2 regions of the Streptomyces sp. B21-105 genome follow, and region 2 is predicted to be linked to the other one. Evidence: riboswitches for the same ligand, from Rfam matches in the RefSeq annotation. Region 2 holds a riboswitch; the other holds the start of a gene.

Region 1 (15,013 bases), 4.6 Mb from region 2:
ATCGGCGATCTGTACTTCCCGGCCAGCGTCTTCGACGCGTACACCGGGTCGCTGCTGCGGAACGTGGACACGACCGGGATCGCCGAGGCGGGGCTGAAAGTCGTCGTCGACGCCTCGAACGGCAGTGCAGGCCTGGTTCTGCCGAGTCTTCTCGGAAAGCTGGGCGTCGATTCGCTGACGATCAACCCGGGTCTGAACGAGGCACGGCCCACCGAGACGGGCGATCAGCGTCGCTCCGGCCTGGTGCGTCTCGGCGAAATCGTGGCGTCGTCCCGGGCCGCGTTCGGCGTGCGGTTCGACCCGGTGGGCGAGCGGCTCTCCCTCGTGGACGAGAAGGGCCGGATCATCGAGGACGACCGGGCGCTCCTCGTGCTGCTCGACCTGGTCGCAGCCGAGCGGCGCAGCGGGCGGGTCGCCCTGCCCGTGACCACGACGAGGATCGCCGAGCAGGTGGCGGCGTACCACGGGACGCAGGTCGAGTGGACGACGACGTCGCCCGATGACCTCACCCGGGTGGGTCAGGACGAGTCGACGATCTTCGGAGGGGACGGCAAGGGCGGGTTCATCGTCCCCGAGTTCAACAGCGTCTTCGACGGCACGGCGGCCTTCGTCCGGCTGATCGGGCTGGTGGCGCGCACACAGCTCACCCTCAGCCAGATCGACGCGCGGATTCCGCGGGCACACGTCCTGAAGCGGGATCTGGCGACCCCGTGGGCCGTCAAGGGACTGGTGATGCGTCGGGTCGTCGAAGCGGCCGGAGATCGCTTCGTGGACACCACCGACGGCGTTCGCGTGGTCGAGACGGACGGGCGCTGGGTGATGGTCCTGCCCGACCCCGCCGAGGCCGTCACTCATCTATGGGCGGAAGGGCCCGACGACGCGTCCGCGCAGGCCCTGCTCGACGAGTGGTCGGCGGTCGTGGACAGCGCCGGGCGCTGAGCCTCCCGCACGCATGCGTGCCGGACAGGTGTCCTCAAGGGGCCTGTCCGGCACGCCGGTGGGGCCATTCGGAGGTACTGGGCACGACGTGCGACGATGTGCGGCATGCCGCAGCCGCCCCCCGTTCGGAGCACACCCGCGCGCGCGTCGCGCCCGGACGCGTCCATGTCGCTGCTCACCAACGTCATGGACCACAGCCTCGACGACGGTTACGCCGAGGCCGCCGCCCGGAGGCAGGCCGATGGCTCCGGAGGGCTGCCGAAGACGGTACGGGCGAAGCTCGGGCTGGCCGCGGGGCTGGTGCTGGCGGCCCTGGTGGTCACGGTCGGCGCCGCGCAGGCGCGGGTCGAGGCTCCGGTCGTCGCAAAGGAACGCGAGGAGCTGATCGACCGCATCGGCCGTGAGACCGAGGCGGCCGACGAGCTCGAGAGCGCCGTCGACAAGCTGCGCAGCGACGTGAGCGCCCGGCAGCAGGAAGCGCTCAAGCAGAGCGGCGGGAGCGACCAGGCGGACCTGGCGGGATTGCTGTCGGGAGCCGTCGCGGTGCACGGCCCGGGCGTGAAGCTCGTCGTGGACGACGCCAAGGCAGCGGCCACGGGCGGCGACGGCGACCCGCGGGAGACCTCCGGGTTCTCCGACACCGGGCGGGTCCGCGACCGTGACATGCAGCGAGTGGTCAACGGACTGTGGGCCTCGGGTGCCGAAGCCGTCTCGATCAACGGCCAGCGGCTGACGGCACTCTCCGCGATCAGGGCCGCCGGTGACGCGATACTGGTCGACAACAAGCCGCTGGTGCCCCCGTACACCGTGCTCGCGGTGGGGGACGGGAAAAAGCTCAGCACCAGGTTCCAGAACAGCGCGGACGGGCTCTATCTCAACGCCTTGCAGGAGAACTACGGCATCCGGACGGCCATCTCCGTGGCGAGCGACGTCCGGCTGCCCGCCGCACCGAGTGTGATCGTACGCACAGCACAGCCGAGCACTGAGAAGGGCACATCGTGATCGCCGTACTGGGCCTCGTCGTGGGAGTCGTGGCCGGCCTGTTGGTCCAGCCCGAGGTTCCGGCAGCCGTCGTCCCCTATCTGCCGATCGCCGTGGTGGCGGCGCTGGACGCCGTGTTCGGCGGGCTGCGGGCCATGCTGGACGGCATCTTCGACGACAAGGTGTTCGTGGTGTCGTTCCTGTCGAACGTGGTGGTCGCCGCGCTGATCGTCTTCCTGGGAGACGAGTTGGGCGTGGGATCGCAGCTGTCGACGGGTGTCGTCGTCGTTCTCGGGATCCGCATCTTCTCCAATGCCGCGGCGATCCGTCGGCACGTGTTCCGGGCGTGATGGCGATGAGCGACCGGGACGAGACGCCGGAGAACCGGCTGCGCAAGGAATTGCCCGACGAGGTCCCCGTGACGTCCTCCGAGGGCGGAGCGGCCCGGGAGCCGGCCGACAACACGTCGAACGGCCGCCGGCGGCTGGTGGAGGGGCTCTGGCCACCACGGGTCACCCGGGCCCAACTCATCGTGGCCCTGCTGCTGTTCGGTCTGGGTTTCGGCCTGGCCGTGCAGGTCGCGTCCAACAGTGACAGCGGAAACGCACTGCGTGGTGCGCGGCAGGAAGATCTTGTGCGCATTCTCGATGAACTCGACGACCGAAGTCAGCGTCTTGAGGACGAGAAGCAAGGGCTCGAGAAGCAGCAGCAAGAGCTGGAGAACAGCTCCGACCAGGCCGAGGAGGCGCGCAGGCAGACGGTCGAGAAGGAGGGGCAACTCGGCATTCTGGCGGGCACGGTCGCTGCTCAGGGGCCCGGCATCACGATGACCATCGAGGACACGAAAGGGACGGTCGAGGCGGACATGCTGCTCGACGCGATCCAGGAGCTGCGCGCGGCGGGGGCCGAGGCGATCCAGGTGAACGGTGTGCGGGTCGTGGCGGGCACCTTCCTGACGGAGTCGGGCGGGGGCGTGAGCGTCGACGGGAACAAGATCGACGCGCCCTATCGTTTCAAGGTCATCGGCAACCCGCAGGACCTCGAGCCGGCGTTGAACATCCCTGGAGGTGTCGTGCAGACACTTGAAAAGGAGCAGGCCACCGTGGTCGTGGAGCGATCGGACAAGATCGTTGTGGACGCCTTGCGAGAGGCGAAGCGGCCTGACTACGCTCGGTCGTCGGCGCCGTGAGCGGGGGGCGCATGGGGGGCGTCCGGCAGGGGCATGAGGTTGCGGGGGGTCGACGCACCGATCGGGTGGTGCGTGGTGGAAACTGTCTGGTGGGCACGGACGTTGTGAAGGTGTCCGGGTCGGCCGGTGTATTCAGTCAGGGTTCGTCCTGCCCCACGGGCGGGTCTGTTTCGGTCAAGGGGAATCGCCCGTGAAGTTGTTTGCGAAGTTGTTCGGCAAGAGCCCGCGTGAGGGTGGCGACAACGCGACCGCCCGTCATCGCGCACAGCCCGATGCAGAGGGTCAGCGGCCGCTGTTCAGGGACCAGGTGGCCGGTTCGGGCGGTGACGTACCCGGAGGACAGGGCGCGGCGTCTGTTGACCCTGCGCAGTCCGGCGGCATAGGTTTCGGCCAACCGTCAACCTCGAGTACGGGTGGAGGGTTTTCCCCTATGTCGGCCCTGGTGTGTACGAGGTGCGGTAACCGCAACGCGGAGAACAGCCGCTTCTGCTCGAACTGCGGTGCGCCGCTGCGTCCCGGGCTGACGCCCGAGCGTGCGTCGGAGACGACCTCCACGATCTCCATTTCCGGCCTGGAAGCCTATGACTCCGAGGCCACCGGGCAGACGCAGTTGCCGGCGCTCTCTCCTGAGGCGCAGGCCGCCGTCGACGCGCTGCCGGTGGGCTCCGCGTTGCTGGTCGTGCGTCGCGGCCCGAACTCGGGCAGTCGCTTCCTCCTGGACGGCGAGCTGACCACGGCCGGCCGTCATCCGCAGAGCGACATCTTCCTCGACGACGTGACGGTGTCGCGTCGCCATGTGGAGTTCCGGCGCAACCCGGACGGCACGTTCAAGGTGGCGGACGTCGGCAGTCTGAACGGTACGTACGTCAACCGGGAGCGGATCGACGAGATCCCGCTGTCGAACGGTGACGAGGTGCAGATCGGTAAGTACCGGCTGGTCTTCTACGCGAGCCAGCGAGGTTACTGACCCGCCCCCGGGCTCCGTCCGGGGGGACCCGAGGGAAGGTCCATGCTGCAAACACCGAGGGGCGGTGCCGGAGCCGGCACCGCCGCCACGGACGGTGTGCTGATGAGCATCGGCACCGTGCTGAACGCCCTGCGGGACGAGTTTCCCGACGTCACCATTTCCAAGATCCGTTTTCTGGAGTCGGAAGGGCTCATCGAGCCCCAGCGGACCCCCTCGGGCTACCGCAAGTTCAGCGTGCGCGACGTCGAGCGCCTCGGTCACGTCCTGAGGATGCAGAGGGACCACTACCTGCCGCTCAAGGTCATCCGCGAGCATCTGGAGGCCATGGAGCGCGGGGAGGCCGTCCCGTTGCCCACCGTCGGCCGTCAGCGGGACGGCGAGCAGGTCCTGGAGCCGTCGGACGGGCCCACGGTCGCCCGGATCGGCAGGGCGGAGCTGCTGGCGGCTGCGGGTATCGGTGAGCCGGAGCTCGAGGAGTGGGAGTCCTACGGGCTCGTCGTACCGCTCGAGGACGGCGTCTACGACGCCGAGGCGGCCACTGTGGCGGCACTCGTCGCCGAGCTGGGGCGGTTCGGGATCGAGCCGCGGCATCTGCGCGTGATGAAGGCGGCGGCCGACCGCGAAGCCGGTCTCGTCGACCAGGTGGTCGCGCCGCTGAGGCGGCACCGCAACCCGCAGACCCGGGCGCACGCGGAGGCTCGCACGAAGGAGCTCGCGGGGCTCGCGGTCCGGCTGCACGCGGCGTTGGTGCAGACCGCGCTCGGTGTGCGCCTGCCCTGAGCGGGCGGTTCGCCCCGGGCGGATCGGTCGCCCTTCCCGGCCCGACTACCCAAACGTCCCGGGCACGGCCTAGGGTTGCTGTGTGAACGAGCTCGATGTCGTAGGTGTCCGGGTCGAGATGCCCTCCAACCAACCGATCGTGCTGCTGCGCGAAGTGGGAGGCGACCGCTACCTCCCCATCTGGATCGGACCGGGGGAGGCGACGGCCATCGCCTTCGCCCAACAGGGCATGGCCCCGGCGCGGCCGCTGACCCACGACCTGTTCAAGGACGTGCTGGAAGCCGTCGGCCAGGAGCTCACCGAAGTGCGCATCACGGATCTGCGGGAGGGCGTCTTCTACGCGGAGCTGGTCTTCGCCAGCGGCGTCGAGGTGAGCGCGCGCCCGTCCGACGCCATAGCGCTGGCGTTGCGCACCGGGACGCCGATCTTCGGCAGTGACACGGTGCTCGACGACGCGGGGATCGCCATCCCGGACGAGCAGGAGGACGAGGTGGAGAAGTTCCGCGAGTTCCTCGACCAGATCTCGCCCGAGGACTTCGGCACCAGCAACCAGTAGCCGCCCGAGCGGGAGGGCGGCGCGCACATCCGGCGACCTGCGCGGAGTGGCCCTCCTTCTTCGGCAAATGCCAGCGGCGACTGAGAGCGTCCTACGGCCACTTCTCAGCGCATTCGGCTAGCCTTTCCCCGCGGTGAGGTGCGGGAAACCACTCCTAGGGTGATTATCACTCGGCGTGCCGAGTGTGGCGATCGTTGACGCACCCCTGGCGACTGCCTACCGTCGAGAAGGCAGGTCTAGGACGGAGGTCGGCGTGAGAAGCAGCGGCGACGGTACGGCTGGGGGTGCCCCCGGACTCGGTGTCGGGGGAAGCGGTCCGTACCCTCCCTCAAGCTCTTGGCCGCGCTCGGCAATGGGGTATCCCCAGCAGAGCGGCGCGGCCGATCACGTTCCGCAGCGACCGGCGGCCGTGCCGAGCAGCGGAGGGGCGACATCCATGGCGTCCGAGCAGATCGGCTATCGCGGTCCGACCGCCTGTGCGGCGGCGGGCATCACCTACCGGCAACTGGACTACTGGGCGCGCACCGGGCTCGTCGAGCCGAGTGTGCGGCCCGCCCACGGGTCCGGCAGTCAGCGTCTCTACAGCTTCCGCGACGTCGTCGTCCTGAAGATCGTCAAGCGGTTCCTCGACACCGGGGTGTCGCTGCAGAACATCCGTAGCGCCGTGCGGCATCTGCGGGAGCGCGGGTTCAGCGATCTGGAGCGGATGACGCTGATGAGCGACGGTGCGACGGTGTACGAGTGCACCTCGCCGGACGAGGTCCACGCACTGCTCCAGGGCGGTCAGGGCGTCTTCGGGATCGCCGTGGGCGTGGTGTGGCGGGACGTCGAGAGCGCGTTGTCGCAGCTGCACGGGGAGCGCGTCGACACCGGTGAGACGCTCGTCGGGCCCAATCCGGCGGACGAGCTGGCGCGCAGGCGCAACCGGGCGGTCTGACGCCTCCTCCCGGGCGCGGGGGCGGTGGTGCGGCGTCGTTGTCAGTGGCGTGGTGCAGCATCGGACATGTGAGAAACGCGCCCACGATCCTGCATCTCGACATGGATGCCTTCTTCGCTCAGGCGGAGCAGGCGTCCAAGCCGAGTCTGCGCGGGAAGGCCGTGGTCGTGGGGGGTCTCGGGCCTCGCGGCGTGGTGGCGACGGCCTCCTACGAGGCGCGGGTCTTCGGGGTCCACTCGGCGATGCCCATGGCCCAGGCGCGCAGGCTGGCGCCGAACGCCGCCTACCTCGTGCCGCGGTTCGCCTTCTACCGGTCGATCAGCGAGCAGGTCATGGCGCTGTTGAGGGCGCTTTCGCCGCTGGTGGAGCCGCTGAGCCTGGACGAGGCCTTCGTGGACCTGGAGGCCGGCGAGGCGGCCTGGGACAGAGATTCGGCGCGGCTGGCCGGTGCCAGACTGCGTACGGACATACGGGCCGTCACCGGCCTCACGGGTTCGGTGGGACTGGCCTCCTGCAAGATGCTCGCGAAGATCGCCTCGGAGGAGGCGAAACCCGACGGCCTGGTGCTCATCGAGCCCGGCACCGAGCGGCAGCTCCTCGGGCCCATGCCGGTGCGGACGCTACCGGGGGTGGGCCCCGCCACGGGTGACCATCTGCGGCGGGCCGGGATCACCACGGTCGACGAGATCGCGGAGGCCGGCGAGGACGAGCTGGTGCGGCTGCTGGGCAAGGCGCACGGGCATGCGCTCCACGCCATGGCGCTGGCGCGCGACGACCGGCCGGTGGTGGCCGAGCGGGAGACCAAGTCCGTGTCGGTCGAGGACACGTACGACGTGGACATCCACGACCGGGTCCGGGTGGAGCTGGAGGTGCAACGGCTCGCGGACCGGTGTGTGCGCCGGCTCCGGGAGGCCGGTCTGTCGGGCCGCACCATCGTGCTGAAGGTGCGGCGGTACGACTTCTCGACGCTCACCCGGTCCGAGACGCTGCGCGGGCCCACGGACGATCCGGCGGTGATCAGGGAAGCGGCGGCCCGGTTGCTGGGCTCCGTGGACACCACGGGCGGTGTGCGGCTGCTCGGGGTGGGCGTCAGTGGTCTGGCGGACTTCACGCAGGAGGACCTGTTCGCGCAGGCGGCGGGGGCGCGGGCGGACGAGGTCGCGGAGGGACATGCGGAGGAGCCAGCCGCCGAGGAACCGGCGCCGGCCCGGGCAGCTGTCCACGCCGAGCACGAGTGGCGTCCGGGGCACGACGTGCGGCATGCCGAGCTCGGACACGGATGGGTGCAGGGAAGTGGGCTGGGCCGGGTCACGGTGCGGTTCGAGACGCCGCAGTCGCAGCCGGGGCGGGTGCGCACGTTCCGCACCGACGATCCGCAACTGGCTCCGGCGGACCCGCTGCCGCTGGTGCGGCGAAGACCGGGAGAGGACGAGGAGGCGACGGAGGGCACGCGGGAACTCTCAGCGGAGCCGGACCGTTGCACAGAGTGAGACTGTCCGGGGGCTCAGGGGCTCAGGGGCTCAGGGGCTGCGGGAGTCAGCTTTCGTCCGTGCCCGCCAGGCGGCCGAAGTCGTGGTCGGGGAGCGGCGGAGGGGTCGCCACGTCCAGGCCGTAGTGGTGGTAGAGCTGGAGTTCCTGCTCCGGGGAGAGGTGGCGGCCCACGCCGAAGTCAGGGGCGTCCTTGATCAGGGCGCGGTCGAACGGGATGTGCAGGATCCCCTCGACCAGCTCGCTGGGCTCCAGGGGGACGAAGGCGTCTCGGGAGAACAGGCCGGTGCGGATGGCGGCCCACTCCGGCACACCGGTCGCGTCGTCGAGATACACCTCGTCGACGGTGCCTATCTTCGCCCCGTTGCGGTCGAACGCCTTGCGGCCGATCAGGTTGCGCGGATCGATGTCGGTCTGCACGGGCCCTCCTCTTGGTCGCAGCTCGTCCCTATGGACTACAAAAGAGCACATTGGGGCGAGCGGCCACTCGAGAAGCCCGTTGACCTCGCTGGTAGTCTGGCAACGGCTGCTGACCCCGTGCGGGAGAGTCCTCCGGAGACCACCGGAGGCGCCGAAGGAGCAAATCCTCCCCGGAATCTCTCAGGCTCACGTACCGCACGGACGAGGTCACTCTGGAAAGCAGGGCGGGTGCCGACGACGTCGACGGTGTCCGCTCTCACCGACGGTGAAAGCCGGTCGTCCGCTGGCGGCCGGTGAAGCTCTCAGGTTGAGATGACAGAGGGGGAGGCCGTCCGGGTACCCGCCGTGGTGACCCTCGAAGGTCGTGTCAGACCAGGAGGCCTCCGTAATGACCGCCCATCGCACTCCGCTCTCCGAGCTCGAGCAGGCAATCCCCTTCGAGCAGCGCCACATCGGGCCCGACCAGGAGGCGCGGGCCAAGATGCTCGCGCACGTCGGCTACGGCTCGCTCGACGAGCTCACCGCCGCCGCGGTCCCCGATGTGATCAAGAACGCCGACGCGCTGGACCTGCCGGGCGCCCGCACCGAGGCCGAGGTGCTGGCCGAGCTGCGCTCCCTGGCCGACCGCAATCAGGTGCTCGACCCGATGATCGGCCTCGGCTACTACGGCACGTTCACGCCGCCCGTCATCCTGCGCAACGTCATGGAGAACCCGGCCTGGTACACCGCCTACACGCCGTACCAGCCGGAGATCTCCCAGGGCCGGCTCGAGGCGCTGCTGAACTTCCAGACGATGGTCGCCGAACTGACGGGTCTGCCGACCTCGGGCGCGTCGCTGCTCGACGAGGGCACGGCGGCCGCTGAGGCGATGACGCTGTCACGGCGTATGGGGAAGAACAAGAAGGGCCTCTTCCTCATCGACGCGGACGCGCTGCCGCAGACCATCGCCGTGATCGAGACGCGTGCCGAGCCGACCGGCGTCGAGGTCGTCGTCGCCGATCTGAGCGGCGGCATTCCGGCGGAGATCGCGGAGCGCGAGATCAACGGCGTGCTCGTCCAGTACCCCGGTGCGTCCGGCGCCGTGCGGGACCTGAAGGCGCTCATCGACCAGGCGCACGGGCTCGGCGCGCTCGTCACCGTCGCCGCGGACCTGCTCGCGCTGACACTGCTGAAGTCGCCCGGTGAGCTGGGCGCGGACATCGCGGTCGGCACCACACAGAGGTTCGGCGTGCCGATGGGCTTCGGCGGGCCGCACGCCGGCTACATGGCGGTGCACGAGAAGTTCGCGCGGAGCCTGCCCGGCCGCCTCGTGGGCGTGTCCGTGGACGCGGACGGGAACAAGGCCTACCGGCTAGCACTGCAGACGCGTGAGCAGCACATCCGGCGCGAGAAGGCGACGAGCAACATCTGTACGGCGCAGGTGCTGCTGGCCGTGATGGCCGGGATGTACGCGGTCTACCACGGCCCCGAAGGGCTGCGCGCGATCGCCCGGCGCACACACCGGTACGCCGCGATCATCGCCGCGGGGCTCGAGGCCGGCGGCGTCGAGGTGGTGCACGGGGCGTACTTCGACACGCTGACCGTGCGGGTGCGCGGGAAGGCCGCCGAGGTCGTCGCCGCCGCGCGGGACCACGGGGTCAACCTGCACCTCGTCGACGCCGACCGGGTGGCGCTCTCCTGTGACGAGACGACCGCGCGTGCCCAGGTCGCCGCGGTCTGGGCGGCCTTCGGGGTGGACGGCGACATCGAGTCGATCGACGCGACCGTCGAGGACGCCCTGCCGACCGGGCTGCTGCGGACCGACGACATCCTGACCCACCCCGTCTTCCAGCGGCACCGGTCCGAGACCGCGATGCTGCGCTACCTGCGCAGGCTGGCCGACCGTGACTACGCGCTGGACCGGGGCATGATCCCGCTGGGCTCGTGCACCATGAAGCTCAACGCCACCACCGAGATGGAGCCGGTCACCTGGCCCGAGTTCGGACAGCTGCACCCCTTCGCCCCCGCCGAGCAGGCCCAGGGCTATCTGACGCTCATCCGGGAGCTCGAGGAGCGGCTCGCGGAGGTCACCGGGTACGACAAGGTGTCCCTGCAGCCGAACGCCGGGTCGCAGGGCGAACTGGCCGGGCTGCTCGCGGTCCGCGGGTACCACCGGGGCAACGGCGACGAGCAGCGCACCGTGTGCCTCATCCCGTCGTCCGCGCACGGCACGAACGCGGCGAGCGCCGTGATGGCCGGCATGAAGGTCGTCGTCGTGAAGACCGCCGAGGACGGCGAGATCGATGTCGAGGACCTGCGCGCGAAGATCGAGCAGTACCGGGACGAGCTGTCGGTGCTGATGATCACCTACCCGTCGACGCACGGCGTGTTCGAGGAGCACGTCGCCGACATCTGCGCCCAGGTGCACGAGGCCGGCGGCCAGGTGTACGTCGACGGCGCCAACCTGAACGCGCTCGTCGGGCTCGCCAAGCCGGGGCACTTCGGCGGCGACGTCTCCCACCTGAACCTGCACAAGACGTTCTGCATCCCGCACGGCGGCGGCGGCCCGGGCGTCGGGCCGGTGGCAGTCCGGTCGCACCTCGCGCCGTACCTGCCCAACCACCCGCTGCAGCCCGCCGCGGGGCCGGAGACCGGCGTGGGGCCGGTCTCGGCGGCGCCGTGGGGCTCCGCGGGCATCCTGCCGATCTCGTGGGCGTACGTGCGGCTCATGGGCGGTGAGGGCCTCAAGCGAGCCACGCAGGTGGCGGTACTGAGCGCCAACTACGTCGCCAAGCGGCTGGAGCCGCACTACCCGGTGCTCTACAACGGGCCCGGCGGGCTGGTGGCGCACGAGTGCATCATCGACCTGCGCCCGTTGACCAAGGCGACCGGTGTGACGGTGGACGACGTCGCCAAGCGGCTCATCGACTACGGCTTCCACGCGCCGACGATGTCGTTCCCGGTGGCCGGGACGCTGATGATCGAGCCGACCGAGTCCGAGGACCTGATCGAGCTCGACCGGTTCTGCGACGCGATGATCGCGATCCGCGCGGAGATCGAGAAGGTCGGCGCGGGCGCCTGGCCGGCCGACGACAACCCGCTCGCCGGGGCCCCGCACACCGCGTCCGCGCTCGGCGGCGAGTGGGCCCACGCGTACTCGCGTGAGGAGGCGGTCTTCCCCGCCGGGGTGTCCGCCGCCGACAAGTACTGGCCGCCGGTGCGCCGTATCGACCAGGCCTTCGGCGACCGCAACCTCGTCTGCTCGTGCCCGCCGCTGGACGCGTACGAGGACTGAGCCGCAGCGCGTGTGGGCCCCGTCCGTCACGGACGGGGCCCCTCGTCGTTCTACGCCGTCGCCAGGGACACCTCGGTCGACTTGATCAGCGCGATGACGTCGGATCCCACGAACAGACCGAGGTCGGCGGCGGCCTCCTTGGTGATCGCCGCGGTGAGTTCGCCGCCGTCCACGGTGATCTTCACCGCGGCCATGACCGAGCCGAGCGCGAGGCCGGTGATCGTGCCGGGCAACCGGTTGCGGATCGAGAGCCCGGCGACCTGGCCGGTGGCGAGGGAGACCTCCGTCGACTTCACCAGGGCGTGGACGGCGGCACCGGGCCTGAGGGCGAGTTGCTCCGAGGCCTCCAGGGTGATGGCCGCCGTGAGGTGCTGCCCGCCGTCGAGGCGGATCTTCACCAGGGCCATGACCTCGCCGGGGTGGACGGCGGTGACGGTGCCGGGAAGCTGGTTGCGGATGCTCAAGGTCATGAGCGTCAACGGTACGGCCCCGAGGGCCTTATGGCGGGGATGCCCGCTTTGCGTCGCCCTTGGTCACACTCGGTCGATGTGTACGTTTGTCGACTTCACGCGGGCCGTTGCCTCCATGCCGACCTCGAGTCCGAGTTCCTCGACGGCCTCCCTCGTCAGCAAGGAGACCAGGCGGTGCGGGCCGGCCTGGATCTCCACCTGGGCGGCCACGTCGCCGAGCTTGATCGCGGTGACGATGCCGGGGAAGGCGTTGCGGGCCGAGGTGTAGGGGGCGGTGTCGTCCGCGCCGGCCGATCCGGCGAGTTCTACGGAGAAGGCGGCGAGGGCCTTGCCGTCCACGAGACGTCGGCCGGTCTCGTCGCGATGAGTCTCCACCCGGCCTGCGTCCGCCCAGCGGCGCGCGGTGTCGGGGCTGACGCCGAGCAGTCGTGCCGCCTGGCCGATCGTGTAGCTCTGCATGCGGTCACGATAGGGCCGGGGGCGGTGCGGGGGGCGCGGGGGTGGCCCGGCGGGTCAATCGCGTCAGGACGTGCCGGGTGTCGGCGGTGACGGCGTGCCGGCGGTGACGACCCGGTCTGCGTCGGCTTGCGTGATGCCCTCTGCCCTCCTCCGCCCTCAGGCGCGTTGCCCCGCGCGTCGAGGCGGTGGTTCTCGGCCATCGTGTCGCGCCGATCTCTACTTCGTAACGTTCGCCAGGTGATCCGAATGTTTCGGACCCGGAGAAGGCTTTGTCGTGGGGTCCTTGATGAACGGGCCGCTGGATTCTCTGCGTTCAAGGGGTTGCCTCCCGTCGGAGGGTGTCTCTAGGGTGCGGCAGCAGCGAACCTTTCTGGATCTGGTTCGAAACTTTCGATCTCACAAGGAGCGCATGATGGGCGACCCGGCACTCTCCCGCCGAGGCTTCCTGGCGGCCTCCGCCGCGGCCGGTCTGGGCATGACGGCACTGAGCGCCTGCGGCGGCGACTCGGACGGGGGGTCGTCGTCGGGGACGACCACCATCGAGTGGTGGAACATCTCCACCACCCAGCCGACCAAGGACGTATGGGCCGCACTGGCCAAGCAGTTCGAGGCGCAGAACCCCAAGGTGAAGGTCAAGATCGTCCAGTTGGAGAACGACGCCTACAAGTCGAAGATGACGGCGCTGACCGCTTCCGGGAAGCTTCCCGACATCTTTCACACCTGGGGCGGCGGGGTCCTGAAGCAGCAGGTCGACGCGGGGCTGGTGGAGAACCTCACGGAACGCACGAAGGACTGGGGGGAGAGCCTGCTGTCGGTCGCCCGGCAGCCGTACCTGCTCGACGACAAGGCCTACGGCATACCGTTCGACATCGGCATGATCGGGTTCTGGTACAACAAGGCCCTCTTCAAGCAGGCCGGCGTCACCGCGCCGCCCACCACCTGGAGCGGCTTCCTCGACGCGGTGCGCAAGCTGAAGGCCGCCGGGATCATCCCGCTCGCGCTGGCCGGCAAGGAGAAGTGGCCCGGCATGTACTACTGGGCCTACCTCGCGATGCGCACCGCGGGCGTCGACGCCCTGCAGAAGGCCGGGGACGACAAGGACTTCACCGGTGACGGATTCGTCCAGGCCGGACAGCACCTCCAGGACCTCGTCGATCTGCAACCGTTCCAGAAGGGTTTCCTCGGCGCCGCCTACTCCAGCCCGACCGGCCAGGCCGCGGCCGTCGGCAACGGCAAGGCGGCGATGGAACTCATGGGCCAGTGGGCGCCGGTCGTGGAGGCCGACGCGGGCAAGGGGCTCGGCGCGAACCTCGGCTTCTTCCCGTTCCCGGCGGTCGAGGGCGGCAAAGGCGTGATCACCGAGGTGTTCGGCGGTGGCGGCGGGCACGCGCTGCGCAAGGACGCCCCGCAGGCGGCCGTCGACTTCCTGAAGTTCTTCGCCTCCGCCGCCACCGACACCGAACTCGTCAAGAAGACCGGGGTGCTGCCGGTCGTCCCGGCCGCCGAGAGCGCCCTGACCGACCCGAACATCAAGGCCGTGCAGGCGCAGTTGAAGGGCGCCACCGGCTTCCAGCTCTACCTCGACCAGGCGTACGCGCCCGCCCTCGGCCAGGAGGTCAACGACAGCGTCGCCGCTCTGATCGCCGGTTCGAAATCGCCCCAGCAGGTCAGCGAGTCGATCACCAAGGTCGCGAAGGAAGAGCAGTAGCCGGCGATGACCTCCACCTTCCTCCCGGACAAGCGCAGCGGTCCGGACGTCGAGCCCGCGCCGCCGGCCGTCGTCGCGGGCCGTGCGCGGGCCCGCCGACGGGCCCTGCACTGGCTCACCGCCGTCGGCTTCCAGGTGCCCGCGCTGGTGCTGTTCGGCACGCTCGTGCTGCTGCCGATGCTGTTCGCGGTGTACGCCGCGTTCTTCCGATGGGGCGGCTTCGGCATGCCCGAGAACTTCGTCGGCGGCGACAACTTCACCCGGCTCTTCAAGGACCCGGTGTTCCTCGGCGACCTGTGGCGTTGCCTGCTCCTGGTCGGCCTCTCGCTGCTGCTGCAACTGCCGTTCGCGCTGGCCCTCGCCGTCGCCCTGAACCAGAAGATTCGCGGCCGGGCCGTCTACCGGATGCTGTTCTTCGCGCCGTACATCCTCTCCGAGGCGATCACCGGCGTGCTGTTCAGCATGATCTTCGCCCCGGACGACGGCCTGGCCGACCACGTGCTGGGCGCCGTCGGACTGGACGGGGTGGGCGGGCAGTGGTTCTCCGATCCCTCCACCGTCATGGCCACCCTCTTCCTGGTCATGACATGGAAGTACTTCGGCTTCCACATGATGCTCTACCTCGCCGGACTCCAGTCCATCCCGGCCGAGTTGACGGAGGCCGCGCTGATCGACGGAGCGGGGCCCTGGCAGCGCTTCCGCAACGTGACGCTACCCCTGCTCGCGCCGACCCTGCGGATCAGCGTCTTCCTGTCGGTCATCGGCGCGGTCCAGCTCTTCGACCTGGTGTGGGTCGTCACCGCGGGCGGCCCCGACCACCACTCCGAGACGATGGCCGTGACCAT
Region 2 (15,013 bases):
ACAGGTCGAAGACCGAGATGGCCACGGGAACTCCTCGAGAAAGGGCGGGGGCGCACGCCGTCGGGCGCCCCCACCAGGGAACTACTTGTTCAGACCGGGGTACAGGGGGTGCCTGTGGGCGAGGGCGGTGACCCGGGCCTTGAGGGATTCGGCGTCGTAGGACGGCTTGAGGGTCTGCGCGATGACGTCGGCGACCTCGGCGAAGTCCTCGGCGGTGAAGCCGCGGGTGGCCAGGGCCGGCGTGCCGATGCGTAGACCCGAGGTGACCATCGGCGGACGCGGGTCGTCGGGGACGGCGTTGCGGTTGACGGTGATGCCGACCTCGTGCAGGCGGTCCTCGGCCTGCTGTCCGTCCAGGTCGGAGGCGCGCAGGTCGACCAGAACGAGGTGGACGTCGGTACCGCCGGACAGGACGTTCACCCCGGCCTCGCGGGCGTCCGGCGCGGTGAGGCGTTCGGCGAGGATCTTCGCGCCCTCGACCGTGCGGGCCTGGCGCTCCTTGAACTCCTCGCTCGCGGCGACCTTGAAGGAGACGGCCTTGGCGGCGATGACGTGCTCCAGGGGGCCGCCCTGGAAGCCGGGGAAGACGGAGGAGTTCAGCTTCTTCGCGAACTCCTTCTTCGCCAGGATGATGCCGCCGCGCGGGCCGCCGAGCGTCTTGTGGGTGGTGGAGGTGACGACGTCGGCGTACTCCACCGGGTTGGGGTGGAGACCGGCCGCGACCAGGCCCGCGAAGTGCGCCATGTCGACCCACAGGAACGCCTCGACCTCGTCCGCGATGCGGCGGAACTCGGCGAAGTCCAGCTGCCGGGGGTACGCGGACCAGCCGGCGATGATGACCTTGGGGCGGTGTTCCTTGGCGAGGCGTTCCACCTCGGCCATGTCGACCAGGCCGGCGCCGTCGACGTGGTAGGCGACCACGTCGAACTGCTTGCCGGAGAAGTTGAGCCGCATGCCGTGGGTGAGATGGCCGCCGTGGGCGAGGTCCAGGCCGAGGATGGTGTCGCCGGGCTGGGCCAGGGCGAACAGGGCGGCCTGGTTGGCGGAGGCGCCGGAGTGCGGCTGGACGTTGGCGTACTCGGCGCCGAAGAGGTCCTTGACCCGGTCGATGGCGATCTGCTCGGCGACGTCGACGTGCTCGCAGCCGCCGTAGTAGCGGCGGCCGGGGTAGCCCTCGGCGTACTTGTTGGTCAGGACCGAGCCCTGGGCCTCCATGACCGCGAGCGGCGCGAAGTTCTCCGAGGCGATCATCTCGAGCGTGGACTGCTGGCGGTTCAGCTCGGCGTCGACCGCGGCCGCGATCTCCGGATCGAGCTCGTGCAGGGACGTGTTCAGGACGGACATACGACTACGACTCCTCAGCCGGCGGTGTAGGCGGTGTACTCGTCGGCGGAGAGCAGATCGTCCGGCTCGCCCGTGACGCGTACCTTGAACAGCCACCCGCCCTCGAAGGGGGCGGAGTTCACCAGCGCCGGGTCGTCGACGACGTCCTGGTTGACCTCGGTGATCTCACCGGAGACCGGGGCGTACAGCTCGCTGACCGACTTGGTCGACTCCAGCTCGCCGCAGGACTCGCCCGCGGCCACCGTGGCGCCGGCCTCCGGAAGCTGGACGAAGACCACGTCACCGAGCGCGTTGGCCGCGTGCTCCGTGATGCCGACCGTCGAGACGCCGTCCTCGGCGACCGACAGCCACTCGTGCTCCTTGCTGTAGCGCAGCTGCTGGGGGTTGCTCATGGCCTGAATTCTCCTGTACGCGGGGGACTGCTGATGAAGGGGGACGGTCCAGGGGCCGGGCATGGCACGGGTGAGCGGTGCGAAGGTGCGCGCGGTCACCCGCGGCCCGGGCCCAGTGTCTACTTCTGGCGCTTGTAGAAGGGCAGCGCCACGACCTCGTACGGCTCGTGACTGCCCCGGATGTCCACGCCCACGCCCGGGGTGCCCGGCGCGGCGTGCGCGGCGTCGACGTACGCCATCGCGATCGGCTTGCCCAGCGTCGGGGACGGCGCCCCGGAGGTGACCTCGCCGATCACCTCGCCGCCCGAAACGACGGCGTACCCGGCGCGCGGGACGCGGCGGCCCTCGGCGACCAGGCCGACCAGGACGCGCGGCGGCTGCCGCTCGGCCAGCGCCGCCGCCTCGGCGAGCGCCGCACGCCCGACGAAGTCGCCCTCCTTCTCGAACTTCACCACGCGCCCGAGGCCCGCGTCGAAGGGGGTGAGGGAGAGGCTCAGCTCGTGCCCGTACAGCGGCATGCCCGCCTCCAGGCGCAGCGTGTCCCGGCAGGACAGACCGCACGGGACCAGCCCGACGCCCTCGCCGGCCTTGGTCAGCGCCTGCCACAGCTCGACGGCGTGCTCCGGCTTCACGAACAGCTCGAAACCGTCCTCGCCGGTGTAACCGGTACGCGCGATGAGCGCGGGGACGCCGGCGACGGTGCCGGGCAGGCCCGCGTAGTACTTCAGGCCGTCGAGGTCGGCGTCGGTGACGGCCGCGAGGATGCCGGGGGACTCCGGCCCCTGGACGGCGATCAGGGCGTAGGCGTCACGGTCGTCGCGGACCTCGACGTCGAACTCCTCGGCCAGGTTGCCCAACTCGTTCAGGACGTTCTGGGCGTTGGAGGCGTTGGAGACGATCATGTACTCGGCCTCGGCCAGCCGGTACACGATGAGGTCGTCGAGGATGCCGCCGTCCTCGGCGCAGATCATGGTGTAGCGGGCGCGGCCCACGCCCACCGCGGCGAGGTCGCCCACCAGGGCGAAGTTCAGGAACCCGGCCGCCTCCGGGCCGGTCACCGTGATCTCGCCCATGTGCGAGAGGTCGAAGAGCCCGGCCCGGGTGCGGACGGCGAGATGCTCGTCGCGTTCGGAGCCGTAGCGCAGGGGCATGTCCCAGCCGGCGAAGTCGGTCATCGTCGCGCCGAGCGAGCGATGCAGGGCATCGAGCGCGGTGTGACGGGGTGCGGTACTGCTCATCGGTCGTTCGTCTCCCAAGGCGACGGGGCCCTCCCGCGCGAACGGAAGCCGGGCGCGTGGGGGGACGGCGAGGTCGTTCCTCCCCATCTGTCATCGGAACCTGAGAGGTTCGCCATGACCACCGCTGTGAGCGGGGCGGGACATGGCTTGCACCGTGGGTGGGACCGCCTGTGACGGCGGCCCGCTTTTCAGATGTGCCTCGCCCGCGCGGTAACGGGGCCTGAGAGATTCAAGGGAGGGACTTGCTCCTTCGGCGCCCCAGCGGAACTGCTGCTGAGGACTCTCCCGCGCGGATTCAAACGGCCGGTATGCAGTTGGCGCGGCCATCATCGCACGGCCCGCCCCCGTCGTGGCAGGCCGGTTCTGTAACCGGCTTGTGTCGCCACGCGCACGAAAACGCGAGAGACCGCGCATTACCTTCTCTTTACGCTCGATGGGGATGAGTACTACCTGGCCCCAGGGGAGGACGATCACGGTGAAGAGGACTACCTCGGCGAGGACCACGGCCTTCGCGGCCGGCTCGGGTATCGCGACCGGGCCAGGGATCGCGGCCGGCTCGGGTATCGCGCTGCCCGCCCAGCCGGGCGCCCGGACCCGCGACGCGTGCTCCCGGCAGCCCGCACCCGTCGTCCGGGACCTGCGGGAGCGGGCCGGACGCAGTCCGCACCACCTGCTCTTCGGCCCGCGGGACCTGGTGGTCGTCACCGGTCTGCCCGGCAGCGGCAAGTCCACGCTGATGAGGCGCGCGGTGGACGGCGTCGGCGTCGACTCCCAGGACACCCGCGACCGCTGGGACGCCCGGATGCCCCGTTTCCTGCCCTACGCCCTCTACCGGCCGGCGGTCCGCCTCGCCCACTACGCCGGACTGCGCCGGGCGCTGCGCGCCGGCGGGGGCGTCGTGGTGCACGACTGCGGCACCCAGGCCTGGGTCCGCGACTGGCTGGCCCGCGCGGCGCGCCGCCGCGGCGGCGCCCTGCACCTGCTGGTTCTCGACGTCGGCGCGGACACGGCCCTGCGGGGCCAGCGCGAGCGCGGCCGAGGCGTCTCGCGGTACGCGTTCCTGCGGCACCGCCGCGCCGCCGCCCGTCTCCTGCGGTCGGTGGAGAAGGGCCGGCTGCCCGAGGGGTGCGGCTCCGCGGTCCTGCTCGACCGGGCCGCCGCCGACGTCCTGCGGCGCATCGGCTTCACGGGCTCGGGCTCGGGCTCGGGCTGAGGCCCGTGGGCCTCGCAGGCCGCGGCCCACCAGCTTCACGGGCTGATGCCCACAGCTTCACGGGCTGCGGCCCTTCGGTCTCACCGGCCGCGGCCCATCGGTGTCATGGGCAGTGGAGGGGCCGTCGGCACCCGCTAGCCTTTCAGTCACAGCAGAGTGAGCGGTTCTTAGCAGGCGGTAGGCAGATGGACTTCCCCCCGGCGGACTTCCCCGCGGACTTCCCGGCGCAGGCGCACCCCCATTCGCACGGCGGATGGCCCGGCAACGAGCTGGAGGAGGTGCTCTCCGCCTCCCTCGGTGTGCCGGGAGCCGGCGGCCGGATCGTGGAGGTGCTCGGCCGCAGCTTCGTCTGGGTGCCGCTACCCGGCGGCGGCGGCCCGCACAGCGGCCCCCTCGACCTGCCCACGGTGGAACTCGACGGCCAGGTGTACGTGCCGGTCTTCAGCTCCGAGGAGCAGTTCCGCCAGGTCGTCGGCTCGCACATGTCGTTCACCGTCGCGCCGGCCGTGGAGTTCGCCCGGGGGCTGCCGCCGCAGGCGGGCATCCTCGTCAACCCCGACGGCATGGTCGGCGTCCCGCTGCCGCCGCCCGCCGTGGCCGAGCTGTGCCGGGCCGGCCGCACCCCGCTGGACGGTCCGGCCACCGGCGGCCGGGTCCGCCTCTACGAACCGGACTGGCAGGACGACCCGATGGACTTCCTGGCCGCGGCCTCCGCGGAGTTCGAGGCCGTCGGCGTGGTCCGCACCGCCCGCCGCTGCCTGGCCGCGATCGAGACGGCGGACCCGGTGATGTTCGTCGGAGTCGAGCTCTCGCAGTGGGACGGCGACCTGCGCGCGCTTCCCCTGGAGGCCCTCGGCCGGGCCCTGACGACGGCGGCCGCACCCTGGCCGGTCAACCTGGTCCTCCTCGACGTCGCCCAGGATCCGGTCGGCGACTGGATGCGGGAGAGGGTCCGCCCCTTCTACTCCAGGCTTCACTAGACAGGTCCTGGCCGTGGGGCCGGGAAGCGGGCCGTCCGACGAGGCGCGGGGGCCCGCGCTCTCAACTGCTTGACCAGGCGGAGCGCCTAAGCTGGACTCCGACGCGGGGCAACTTCTCGAAGGGGCGATAAAAAGTGAGCGCTGGCACTGCCGCGACCGGCTCGGTCGAGCACATGCTGCGCCAGGTCACGCCCGGGCGCTACGACGCCTACGAGGCGCTCCTGCGCGCGCTCGCGACCCCCTCCTCGGGCCAGGTCTGGATGCTGCTGTGGCACGGGCAGGCGGGCTCCCCGGACGCCCAGTACGGAAACATGGAGGTCGAAGGGCACGGCTACGCGCCCTGTGTGACGTCCGCCCAGGAGCTCAGCGCCAGTGGCTGGAACCGCTCGTACGAGGTGGTCGACGGGCTGGACGTGGCCCGGACCCTCTACCCCGACCACTACGGCCTCTGGCTGAACCCGCACGCCCCCGGCGGCGGCGTCGGCATCCCGTGGCTGGATCTGCGCCGGATCGCCACCGGCCTGGAGCGTCAGCCCGCCGGGCCGCTCCGGCTGTCCGAGCCCGGCATCGAGATCCCGCAGTTCTACGCGCTCCTCGCGCAGAACGCCCACCGCGCCCAGGCGGTCCGCACGTTGCGCCGGGCCTGGGTGCAGCCGGCGCTGGGCGCGCCCTACCTGGCCATCGGGCTCGACGTGTACGACTCCTCCCCGCCGGCCGTGGACGCCGTGCGGGCGATGATGCAGCAGTCCATCGGCGCGGTGCCGGACGGGCTGCCGGTCTCCACGGTCGCGATGACCGACGACTACGACCCCGTCGTGATGTGGATGCGCGCCAACGCCCGCCCGTTCTACGACCGCGAGGCGCACGCCCCCGATCCGGCGCAGGGGCCGGGCGGCGGCTACGGTTTCCCGGGCCCGCGTCCCTACTGATCCCCCGCCGCTGATCGCCCGTCAGGCGCACACCGGCGTCGCGCGCGGGGCGGCACCCGCCGTCGGCCGCGCACGGGGCCTCGCACCGAGGGCCGGATGTGTTCCCGTTCTCCCGTGATGTGACGCCGCGCACATCTGAAGCACGTGCCGTCGCTCTCCGGAAGTCGGCGCGCGACGTTCGGGTAACGGAATGTGCAGGTCGGCATCACGGTTGCGCATACTTTCGCCGTCAGATCTGGCGTGTGATCGCGCATGCGTTGAAGACTCGCCTCTCAGACGCGAGGTCGTCGATCCTGTGAGAGTGCCCATCGGCAGCAATCCGGGGTCGACTGGACAGTTGGGCCGCACTCATCGGCGCCGGCCGCGTCGCAGGCAGTAAATGAACCAAGCCGCCGACAGCGGCGGACAAAGGCCGGTCACCGCCGGCGAGAGGGGTCGGGTCACCGTGACCGCACCGATCGAGACCACCGGGTCGGCAACCGAGGTGCAGCCCGAGGCTGTACTCGCGGGTGTCGATAAGGGGCAGATCGAGGGCCGTTCCCTGGGGCAGATCGCCTGGTCCCGCTTCAAGAAGGACAAGGTCGCCGTGGCCGGCGGGGTCATCGTGATCCTGCTGATCGTGCTCGCGCTCCTCTCGCGTCCGATCCAGGCCCTGTTCGGCCTGGACCCCAACGCCTTCAACCAGGATTTGATCGACCCCAACACGTCGATCCCCCAAGGGGGCTTCGGCGGCATGAGCGGGGAGCACCCGCTCGGCGTGGACCCCAAGTTCGGGCGTGACATCGCCACCCGCATCCTGGAGGGCTCCTGGGTGTCGCTGGTCGTGGCCTTCGGGGCGACGATCCTGTCGAACACCATCGGCGCGGTCCTCGGAGTGGTCGCCGGCTACTACGGCGGGCGGGTCGACTCGATCATCAGCCGGCTGATGGACACGTTCCTCGCCTTCCCCCTCCTGCTCTTCGCCATCGCCATCTCCGCCACGCTGCAGGGCGGCGCGTTCGGCATGGAGGGACTGCCGCTCCACATCACGGTGCTCATCTTCGTCATCGGCTTCTTCAACTGGCCTTACCTGGGACGCATCGTCCGCGGCCAGACGCTCGCCCTGCGGGAACGCGAGTTCGTGGACGCGTCCCGGGGGATGGGCGCCAAGGGGCCGTACATCCTGTTCCGGGAGCTGCTGCCCAACCTGGTCGGCCCGATCATCGTCTACTCGACGCTGCTCATCCCGACCAACATCCTCTTCGAGGCCAGCCTGAGCTTCCTGGGCGTCGGCATCCAGCCCCCGCAGGCGTCGTGGGGCGGCATGCTCAACGAGGCGGTCGACTTCTACCAGGTCGATCCGCAGTACATGATCGTGCCCGGTCTCGCCATCTTCGTGACCGTGCTGGCGTTCAACCTGCTCGGCGACGGTCTCCGTGACGCTCTCGACCCGCGCAGCCGCTGACGTGCAGCCGCAGCGAGAGTCCGACAGATTTCCATCAACAAAGGGGAAGCAGACCATCATGCGAAGGTCAGGGCTGGCCGCGATTGCGGCCATCGGCAGTGTGAGCCTGTTGCTCGCCGGTTGCAGCAAGGCCGATGACAACAACACGGACAAGGGCGGCAAGTCCGCCGGGGCCGACGCGGCCACGAAGGGCGTTGTCAACGCCTCCACCCAGAAGGGTGGGACGGTCACGTACGAGTACTCCGACGTGCCGGACTCCTTCGACCCGGGCAACACGTACTACGCGTACATGTACAACCTCAGCCGCGTCTACGCGCGTCCGCTGATGACCTTCCAGCCCGGCGCGGGCGAGGAGGGCAACAAGCTGGTCCCCGACCTCGCGGCGAGCGCCGGCGTGCCCACCGACGGCGGCAAGACCTGGACGTACAAGCTGCGGCCGGGCCTGAAGTACCAGGACGGCACGGCGATCACGTCCAAGGACGTGAAGTACGCCGTCGAGCGCTCCAACTTCGCGCGTGACGTACTGTCCCTCGGCCCGAACTACTTCCAGCAGCTCCTCGTGGGCGGCGAGGCGTACAAGGGTCCGTACAAGGACAAGAAGGGTCTCGCGTCCATCGAGACGCCGGACGACACCACGATCGTCTTCAAGCTGAAGTCGGCGTTCCAGGAGTTCGACTACCTGGTCGCGACGCCGCAGACCGCGCCGGTGCCCGAGGCCAAGGACAAGGGCGTCGACTACGTCAAGAACATCGTGTCCTCGGGCTCGTACAAGTTCGAGAGCTACGAGGAGGGCAAGCAGGTCACCCTCGTCCGCAACGAGAACTGGGACCCGAAGTCCGACCCGCTGCGCAAGCAGTACCCGGACAAGATCGTCGTCAAGCTCAAGGTCAACCCCGAGACGATCGACCAGGACGTCCAGGCCGGCGACGCGATCGACCTCGGCGGCACGGGCGTGCAGGCCGCGACCCAGGCGAACGTGGTCACCAAGCCGGACCTGAAGGCCAACACCGACAACACCTACGGTGGCCGCCTCGTCTACCTGGCGATCAACACCAAGGTCGCGCCGTTCGACAACGTGGCCTGCCGCAAGGCCGTGCAGTACGCCGTCGACAAGGTCTCGGTGCAGACCGCCGAGGGCGGCCCGATCCGCGGTGACATCGCCACCACCGTCCTCCCGCCGGACATCCCGGGCTACGCGAAGGCGGACGCCTACGCCACCGACGGCAACAAGGGCGACGTGACCAAGGCCAAGGAGCAGCTCAAGGCCTGCGGCAAGACGGCGATCACCACGAACATCACCGCGCGCAGCGACCGTCAGCCGGAGATCGACGCGGCCACCGCGATCATCAACTCGCTGAAGCAGGTCGGCATCAACGCCAGCCTGAAGCAGTACCCGTCGGGCAAGTACTTCACCGACTACGCGGGCGTCCCGGCGTTCAACAAGAAGAACAACGTCGGCCTGATGATGATGCAGTGGGGCGCCGACTGGCCGGGCGGCTACGGCTTCCTGCAGCAGATCCTGAACGGCGCCGCCATCGGCGCGTCCGGCAACACCAACCTGTCGGAGCTGAACGACCCCGAGGTGAACGCGAACCTCGCCAAGGCGATCGGCACGCAGGACGCGACCCAGCGCAACGCCATCTACACGCAGATCGACAAGAAGGTCATGGACGAGGCGGCCCTCGTGCCGCTGACCTACTTCAAGGTCCTGCTGTACCGCCCGGCGAACTACACCAACCTGGTGTCGACGGCGGCCTTCAGCGGTCAGTACGACTACCTCAACATCGGCACGACCAAGAAGTAGCCCCGGAAGGCAGGTGAAGGCATTGGTGCCCGCGGGCTTCACAGCCCGCGGGCACCAGGCCGATCCCCGTGATCTCGTACATCCTCCGTCGGACGTTCGCGGCAGTGCTCCTGCTGCTGGTCGTCACCGCGGTGACCTTCGCCATCTTCTTCCTGCTGCCACGGCTCGCCGGCCAGACGGCCGACCAGCTGGCCCAGCAGTACATCGGGAAGAGTCCGTCGGCGGCGGACATCGCTGCGGTCAAGCGCAACCTCGGTCTTGACGACCCGGTCTACCTCCAGTACTGGCACTTCATCAAGGGTGTCGTGACCGGTGCCACTTATGACCTGGGGCCCACAACCGCGCACTGCGACGCGCCGTGCTTCGGGTACTCCTTCAAGACCCACCAGGCGGTCTGGCCGCAGCTCACCTCCCGCCTTCCGGTGACGGGGTCACTGGCCGTCGGCGCCGCCCTGATGTGGCTCGTGGGAGGTGTGGTGGCCGGCGTGATCTCCGCGCTCAAGCCGCGCTCGTTCCTCGACCGTACCTTCATGGGCATCGCGCTCGCCGGTGTGTCGCTCCCCATGTTCTTCACGGGCAGCCTGGCGATCCTGCTCTTCACCTACCAGTTCCCGATCTTCGGTCGCACCTATGTGCCGTTCACCGAGAACCCGGCGCAGTGGGCCAACACGCTGTTCCCGGCGTGGTGTTCGCTCGCCCTCCTCTACTCCGCCATCTACGCGCGGCTCACCCGCTCGGGCATGCTGGAGACGATGAACGAGGACTTCATCCGCACGGCCCGCGCCAAGGGCCTGCGGGAGCGCAGGGTGGTCGCACGGCACGGTCTGCGGGCCGCGCTGACGCCGATCATCACCGTGTTCGGCATGGACCTCGGTCTGCTGCTCGGCGGTGCGCTGATCACCGAGTCGGTCTTCTCGCTGCACGGCGTCGGTGAGTACGCGGTCAAGGCCATCTCGGACAACGACCTGCCGCCGATCCTCGGCGTCACCCTGCTCGCCGCCTTCTTCGTCGTCATCGCAAATTTCCTGGTGGACCTGCTCTACGCGGCCGCCGACCCGCGGGTGAGGCTCTCGTGACCGAACTGTCCAAGACCGGCGCCGCCGTGGGCGAGCCGACCGTCTCGTCCTCGAGCCGGCCGAGCGCGTTCCTCGACGTACGCGACCTCAAGGTGCACTTCCCGACCGACGACGGCCTGGTCAAGTCCGTCGACGGGCTCAGCTTCCAGGTGGAGAAGGGCAAGACCCTCAGCATCGTGGGCGAGTCGGGCTCCGGGAAGTCCGTCACCTCGCTGGCGATCATGGGCCTGCACCGGCTCGGTGCGCGCGGCAAGAACGTGCGGATGTCCGGCGAGATCTGGCTCGACGGCAAGGAGCTGGTCTCCGCCGACCCGGACGAGGTGCGCCGGCTGCGCGGCCGCGAGATGGCGATGATCTTCCAGGACCCGCTGTCCGCGATGCACCCGTACTACACGATCGGCAACCAGATCGTGGAGGCGTACCGCGTCCACCACGACGTCAGCAAGAAGGCCGCCCGCGCGCGGGCGATCGAGATGCTCGACCGGGTCGGCATCCCGGAGCCCGCCAAGCGCGTGGACGGCTACCCGCACGAGTTCTCCGGCGGTATGCGCCAGCGCGCGATGATCGCGATGTCGCTGGTCAACAACCCCGAGCTGCTCATCGCGGACGAGCCGACCACCGCGCTCGACGTGACCGTCCAGGCGCAGATCCTCGACCTCATCCGGGATCTGCAGAAGGAGTTCGGCTCCGCGGTCGTCCTCATCACCCACGATCTCGGCGTGGTCGCCGAGATCGCCGACGACGTCCTGGTGATGTACGGCGGCCGGTGCGTGGAGCGCGGCCCGGTCGACGAGATCTTCGAGAAGCCGCAGCACCCCTACACCTGGGGCCTGCTCGGCTCGATGCCGCGCATCGACCGTGAGACCTCCGAGCGGCTCATCCCGGTGAAGGGCCAGCCGCCGAGCCTCATCAACGTCCCGTCGGGCTGCGCCTTCAACCCCCGCTGCCCGTACGCGGACGTGCCCAAGGGTGATGTCACCCGCACCGTGCGCCCCGAGTTGCAGCAGGTCGGCGGCGGGCACTGGTCCGCCTGTCACCTCTCGTCGGAGGACCGTACGCGGATCTGGACCGAAGAGATTGCGCCGAAGCTGTGAGTGAGACGAAGAAAACGGACGCGGCCCCGTCGGTTCCGCCGCAGGCCTCCTCCCCCGAGGACCGCGAGGTGCTCCTCAAGGTCCAGGGCCTGCAGAAGCACTTCCCGATCCGCAAGGGCGTCCTGCAGCGTCAGGTCGGCGCGGTCAAGGCGGTCGACGGCATCGACTTCGAGGTGCGCAAGGGCGAGACCCTGGGTGTCGTCGGCGAGTCGGGCTGCGGCAAGTCGACCATGGGACGGGTCATCACCCGGCTCCAGGACCCGACCGGCGGCACGATCCACTTCGAGGGCCAGGACATCACGCGGCTGAAGCCGGCCGCGATGCGTCCGCTGCGGCGGGACATCCAGATGATCTTCCAGGACCCGTACGGCTCCCTGAACCCCCGGCACACCATCGGCGGGATCGTCTCGGCGCCCTTCCGGCTCCAGGGCGTCGAGCCCGAGGGCGGCGTGAAGAAGGAGGTGCAGCGGCTGCTGGAGCTCGTGGGTCTGAGCCCCGAGCACTACAACCGCTACCCGCACGAATTCTCCGGCGGTCAGCGTCAGCGCATCGGCATCGCCCGTGCGCTCGCCCTGAAGCCGAAACTGGTCGTGGCGGACGAGCCGGTCTCCGCGCTGGACGTGTCGATCCAGGCGCAGGTCGTCAACCTGATGGACGACCTCCAGCAGGAACTCGGCCTGACGTACGTGATCATCGCGCACGACCTGTCCGTCGTACGGCACGTCTCGGACCGCATCGCGGTGATGTACCTCGGCAAGATCGTCGAGCTCGCCGACCGCACCTCGCTGTACCAGGCGCCGATGCACCCGTACACCAAGGCGCTCATGTCGGCGGTGCCGGTCCCGGACCCGAAGCGCAGGGGCGCCAAGAGCGAGCGCATCCTGCTCAAGGGCGACGTGCCCTCGCCGATCTCACCGCCGAGCGGCTGCCGCTTCCACACCCGGTGCTGGAAGGCGACGCAGGTCTGCGCGACCCAGGAGCCCGTGCTCGTCGAGCTGCGGACGGGTCAGCAGGTCGCCTGCCACCACCCGGAGAACTTCGCGGACCAGGCCCCGCAGGACGTCGTCCTGCTGACCGCCGCGAAGGAGGCGGCGGAGCTGGTGGCCGACGAGGTGCTCGCCGAGTCGGCGGCGACCTCGGCGGCGGTGGCGGCGGAGATCGCCGAAGAGACCGCTGACGTCCCCGAGGTGACCGAGGCCCCGGAGGCGACCGAGGCCCCGGAGGCGACCGAGGCCCCGGAGGCGACCGACGGTGAGACGCCGTCCAAGGAGAAGTAAGCACCACCAGATGCCAGCCCCCGCCTTGCAATGTAAGGCGGGGGCTGTGTGTTGGGTGACAATGTAAGGGTGTTCCAGCAGATCTTCAGCCCTTCCGTCCAGCACACCCTCGACCTGTTCGGCATCTTCGTGTTCGCCATCTCGGGGGCGCTGCTCGCCGTCCGCAAGAATTTCGACGTGTTCGGCATCGCCACGCTCGCCGAGGTCACCGCGCTCGGCGGCGGGCTGTTCCGGGACCTTGTCATCGGGGCCGTGCCCCCGGCCGCCTTCACCGACCTGGGGTACTTCCTCACGCCGCTGTTCGCCGCCCTGCTCGTCGTCTTCCTGCATCCGCAGGTGGAGCGGATCCAGACCGGCGTCAACGTCTTCGACGCGGCCGGCCTCGGCCTGTTCTGCGTCACGGGGACGACGAAAGCGTACGACTATGGGCTCGGCCTCACCGCGTCGGCCGCGCTGGGGCTCGCCACCGCGGTGGGCGGCGGTGTGCTGCGCGACGTGCTCGCCAACGAGGTGCCCTCGCTGCTGCGCTGGGACCGCGACCTGTACGCGGTCCCGGCGATCGTCGGCGCCGCCATGGTGGCGCTCTGCATCCGCTACGACGTGCTCACCCCGCTGGCCAGCGGGGTGGCGTCGGTCACCGCTTTCGTGCTGCGGCTTCTGGCGATGCGGTTCCACTGGCGAGCGCCTCGCGCCTGGAACCGTCGCTCGACGGTGCGGGAGGAGTAGGACGGCCGGTGGCCCGGCCCCCGCCGTCGGGGCTCTGCTCCATCTGCAGGGTCAGCCAGCGGAACGCCGGCACGACCTGGGGCCGCCACAGCGCCATGGTGTGGCCGCCCGCGTTCTTCGGGAAGTACACGACGTGCACCGTCGTCGGCGCCTTCGCCGCCTTCCGCAGGGCCAGGGCCTCCTCGTAGCCGTCCTGCGGCTGACCGGAGAGGTACAGGGCCACGGCGGGCGGCACGACGGCCTGGCGCAGCAGCAGATAGGGGTTGTTGGCCCGGCGCAGGGACGGGCTCTTGGCCGCGAGGGAGTAGCGCTGGCCGATCGGGTCGCTGTACCCGGACAGGCTCACCGCCGCCGCGAAGCGGTCGGGGTGGGCGACGGCGAGCTTGACCGCGCAGTGGGCCCCCGCCGAGTACCCGGCCACCGCCCAGCCCGTGGGCGCCGGCTGGGCCCGGAAGTTGTCCCTGACCATCTTCGGCACGTCGATGCTGAGCCAGCTGTCCGCGTTGACGACGTGCGGGACGTTGGCGCAGCCGGTGTCCACGCCCGGCAGCAGAGTGGTGCGCGGCGCGACCAGGATGAACGGCGCGACCTCGCCCGAGCGCATCAGCGGGGCCAGTCGCTCTTGGACGCGCAGCGACCCGTACCAGGACTTGGGGGAGCCCGGGTAGCCCGGCAGCAGCTCCACCACGGGGAAGGAGCGGTGCGCGTAGGCGGGATCGTCGTACTGCGGGGGCAGCCAGACGTAGACCTCGGCGTTCACGCCCGAGACCTGCCCCTCGAGCCGGGTGACGCGCACCCCGTCGGACGCGCGCATCCCGGGCCCGGTCGCCTGCTCGAACCGCTGTCTGACCTTGGGCAGTCGGTCGATCGCGATGCCGCCGGTGCCGTCGGCGCCCAGGTCGGCGGCCTGCTGCACATGGGTGCCGGTGCCCAGCAGGTCGTCCCAGGTGTCGTACAGGCTGTTGGCGTTGTTGACGAGGACGAAGACCAGGGCGACGGCGGTGCCCTGGGCGAACAGCAGCATCAGCATCCGGGCCGCGACGCGCAGCAGCCGCGGTCCGCGCATCCGCGACCACAGCAGCAGCGGCAGCGCGACGGCGAGCAGGGCCACGACGATCAGGGTGTAGAGGAACGGAGTCCCGGTGAGGCTCATGTCCTTGCAGAGGGATCCAACGGCGGCGAGGTTACGGGCGAGTCCGGACGCTTTCCGAGAAATTTGCCGTCTCAGACCGTGTCCTCGCTCTGGGCGCGCATCGGCCCGCCTGGCAAAGCTACCGCTTAGTAATCACTTGCTGTACCGTTCAGGCATGCCAGAAGCAGCTATCGCGGCGGCCGAGCGGGCCTCCACCGCCCTTGTCACGGCCTCGATCGGCGACAGCGAGTTCGACCGCGACACCGCACTCACCCGACGCGCGCCCGGTGTCTACGACATCGACCTCTCGGCCGGCTGGACGATCATCAGTGCCGTCAATGGCGGCTACCTCCTCGCCGTCCTC

What was found. A riboswitch is a leader RNA that binds a small molecule or an ion and turns the genes downstream of it on or off. The one in region 2 is predicted to bind glycine.
Region 1: another riboswitch for glycine. It lies ahead of gcvP (aminomethyl-transferring glycine dehydrogenase); the one in region 2 lies ahead of gcvT (glycine cleavage system aminomethyltransferase GcvT).

Annotation. Positions count from the first base shown of each region.
Region 1 covers NZ_JARUMJ010000001.1:1,811,262-1,826,274, reverse strand. Annotated here, with positions in the region: gene QA802_RS08180 (sugar phosphate nucleotidyltransferase) at 1-939, shown strand, start outside; gene QA802_RS08175 (DUF881 domain-containing protein) at 1,036-1,941, shown strand; gene QA802_RS08170 (small basic family protein) at 1,938-2,270, shown strand; gene QA802_RS08165 (DUF881 domain-containing protein) at 2,276-3,109, shown strand; gene QA802_RS08160 (FHA domain-containing protein) at 3,300-4,076, shown strand; gene ftsR (transcriptional regulator FtsR) at 4,119-4,856, shown strand; gene QA802_RS08150 (bifunctional nuclease family protein) at 4,939-5,412, shown strand; gene QA802_RS08145 (MerR family transcriptional regulator) at 5,666-6,349, shown strand; gene QA802_RS08140 (DNA polymerase IV) at 6,418-7,839, shown strand; gene QA802_RS08135 (PRC-barrel domain-containing protein) at 7,886-8,257, opposite strand; glycine riboswitch at 8,368-8,463, shown strand; gene gcvP (aminomethyl-transferring glycine dehydrogenase) at 8,646-11,531, shown strand; gene QA802_RS08125 (TOBE domain-containing protein) at 11,582-12,001, opposite strand; gene QA802_RS08120 (TOBE domain-containing protein) at 12,065-12,460, opposite strand; gene QA802_RS08115 (extracellular solute-binding protein) at 12,873-14,168, shown strand; gene QA802_RS08110 (carbohydrate ABC transporter permease) at 14,175-15,013, shown strand, end outside.
Region 2 covers NZ_JARUMJ010000001.1:6,416,755-6,431,767, forward strand. Annotated here, with positions in the region: gene QA802_RS29030 (L-serine ammonia-lyase) at 1-25, opposite strand, end outside; gene glyA (serine hydroxymethyltransferase) at 82-1,344, opposite strand; gene gcvH (glycine cleavage system protein GcvH) at 1,359-1,736, opposite strand; gene gcvT (glycine cleavage system aminomethyltransferase GcvT) at 1,856-2,974, opposite strand; glycine riboswitch at 3,052-3,172, opposite strand; glycine riboswitch at 3,173-3,272, opposite strand; gene QA802_RS29050 (AAA family ATPase) at 3,414-4,187, shown strand; gene QA802_RS29055 (enhanced serine sensitivity protein SseB) at 4,373-5,167, shown strand; gene QA802_RS29060 (enhanced serine sensitivity protein SseB C-terminal domain-containing protein) at 5,341-6,096, shown strand; gene QA802_RS29065 (ABC transporter permease) at 6,542-7,540, shown strand; gene QA802_RS29070 (ABC transporter substrate-binding protein) at 7,599-9,344, shown strand; gene QA802_RS29075 (ABC transporter permease) at 9,413-10,420, shown strand; gene QA802_RS29080 (ABC transporter ATP-binding protein) at 10,417-11,514, shown strand; gene QA802_RS29085 (ABC transporter ATP-binding protein) at 11,511-12,791, shown strand; gene QA802_RS29090 (trimeric intracellular cation channel family protein) at 12,861-13,517, shown strand; gene QA802_RS29095 (alpha/beta hydrolase) at 13,426-14,670, opposite strand; gene QA802_RS29100 (thioesterase family protein) at 14,825-15,013, shown strand, end outside.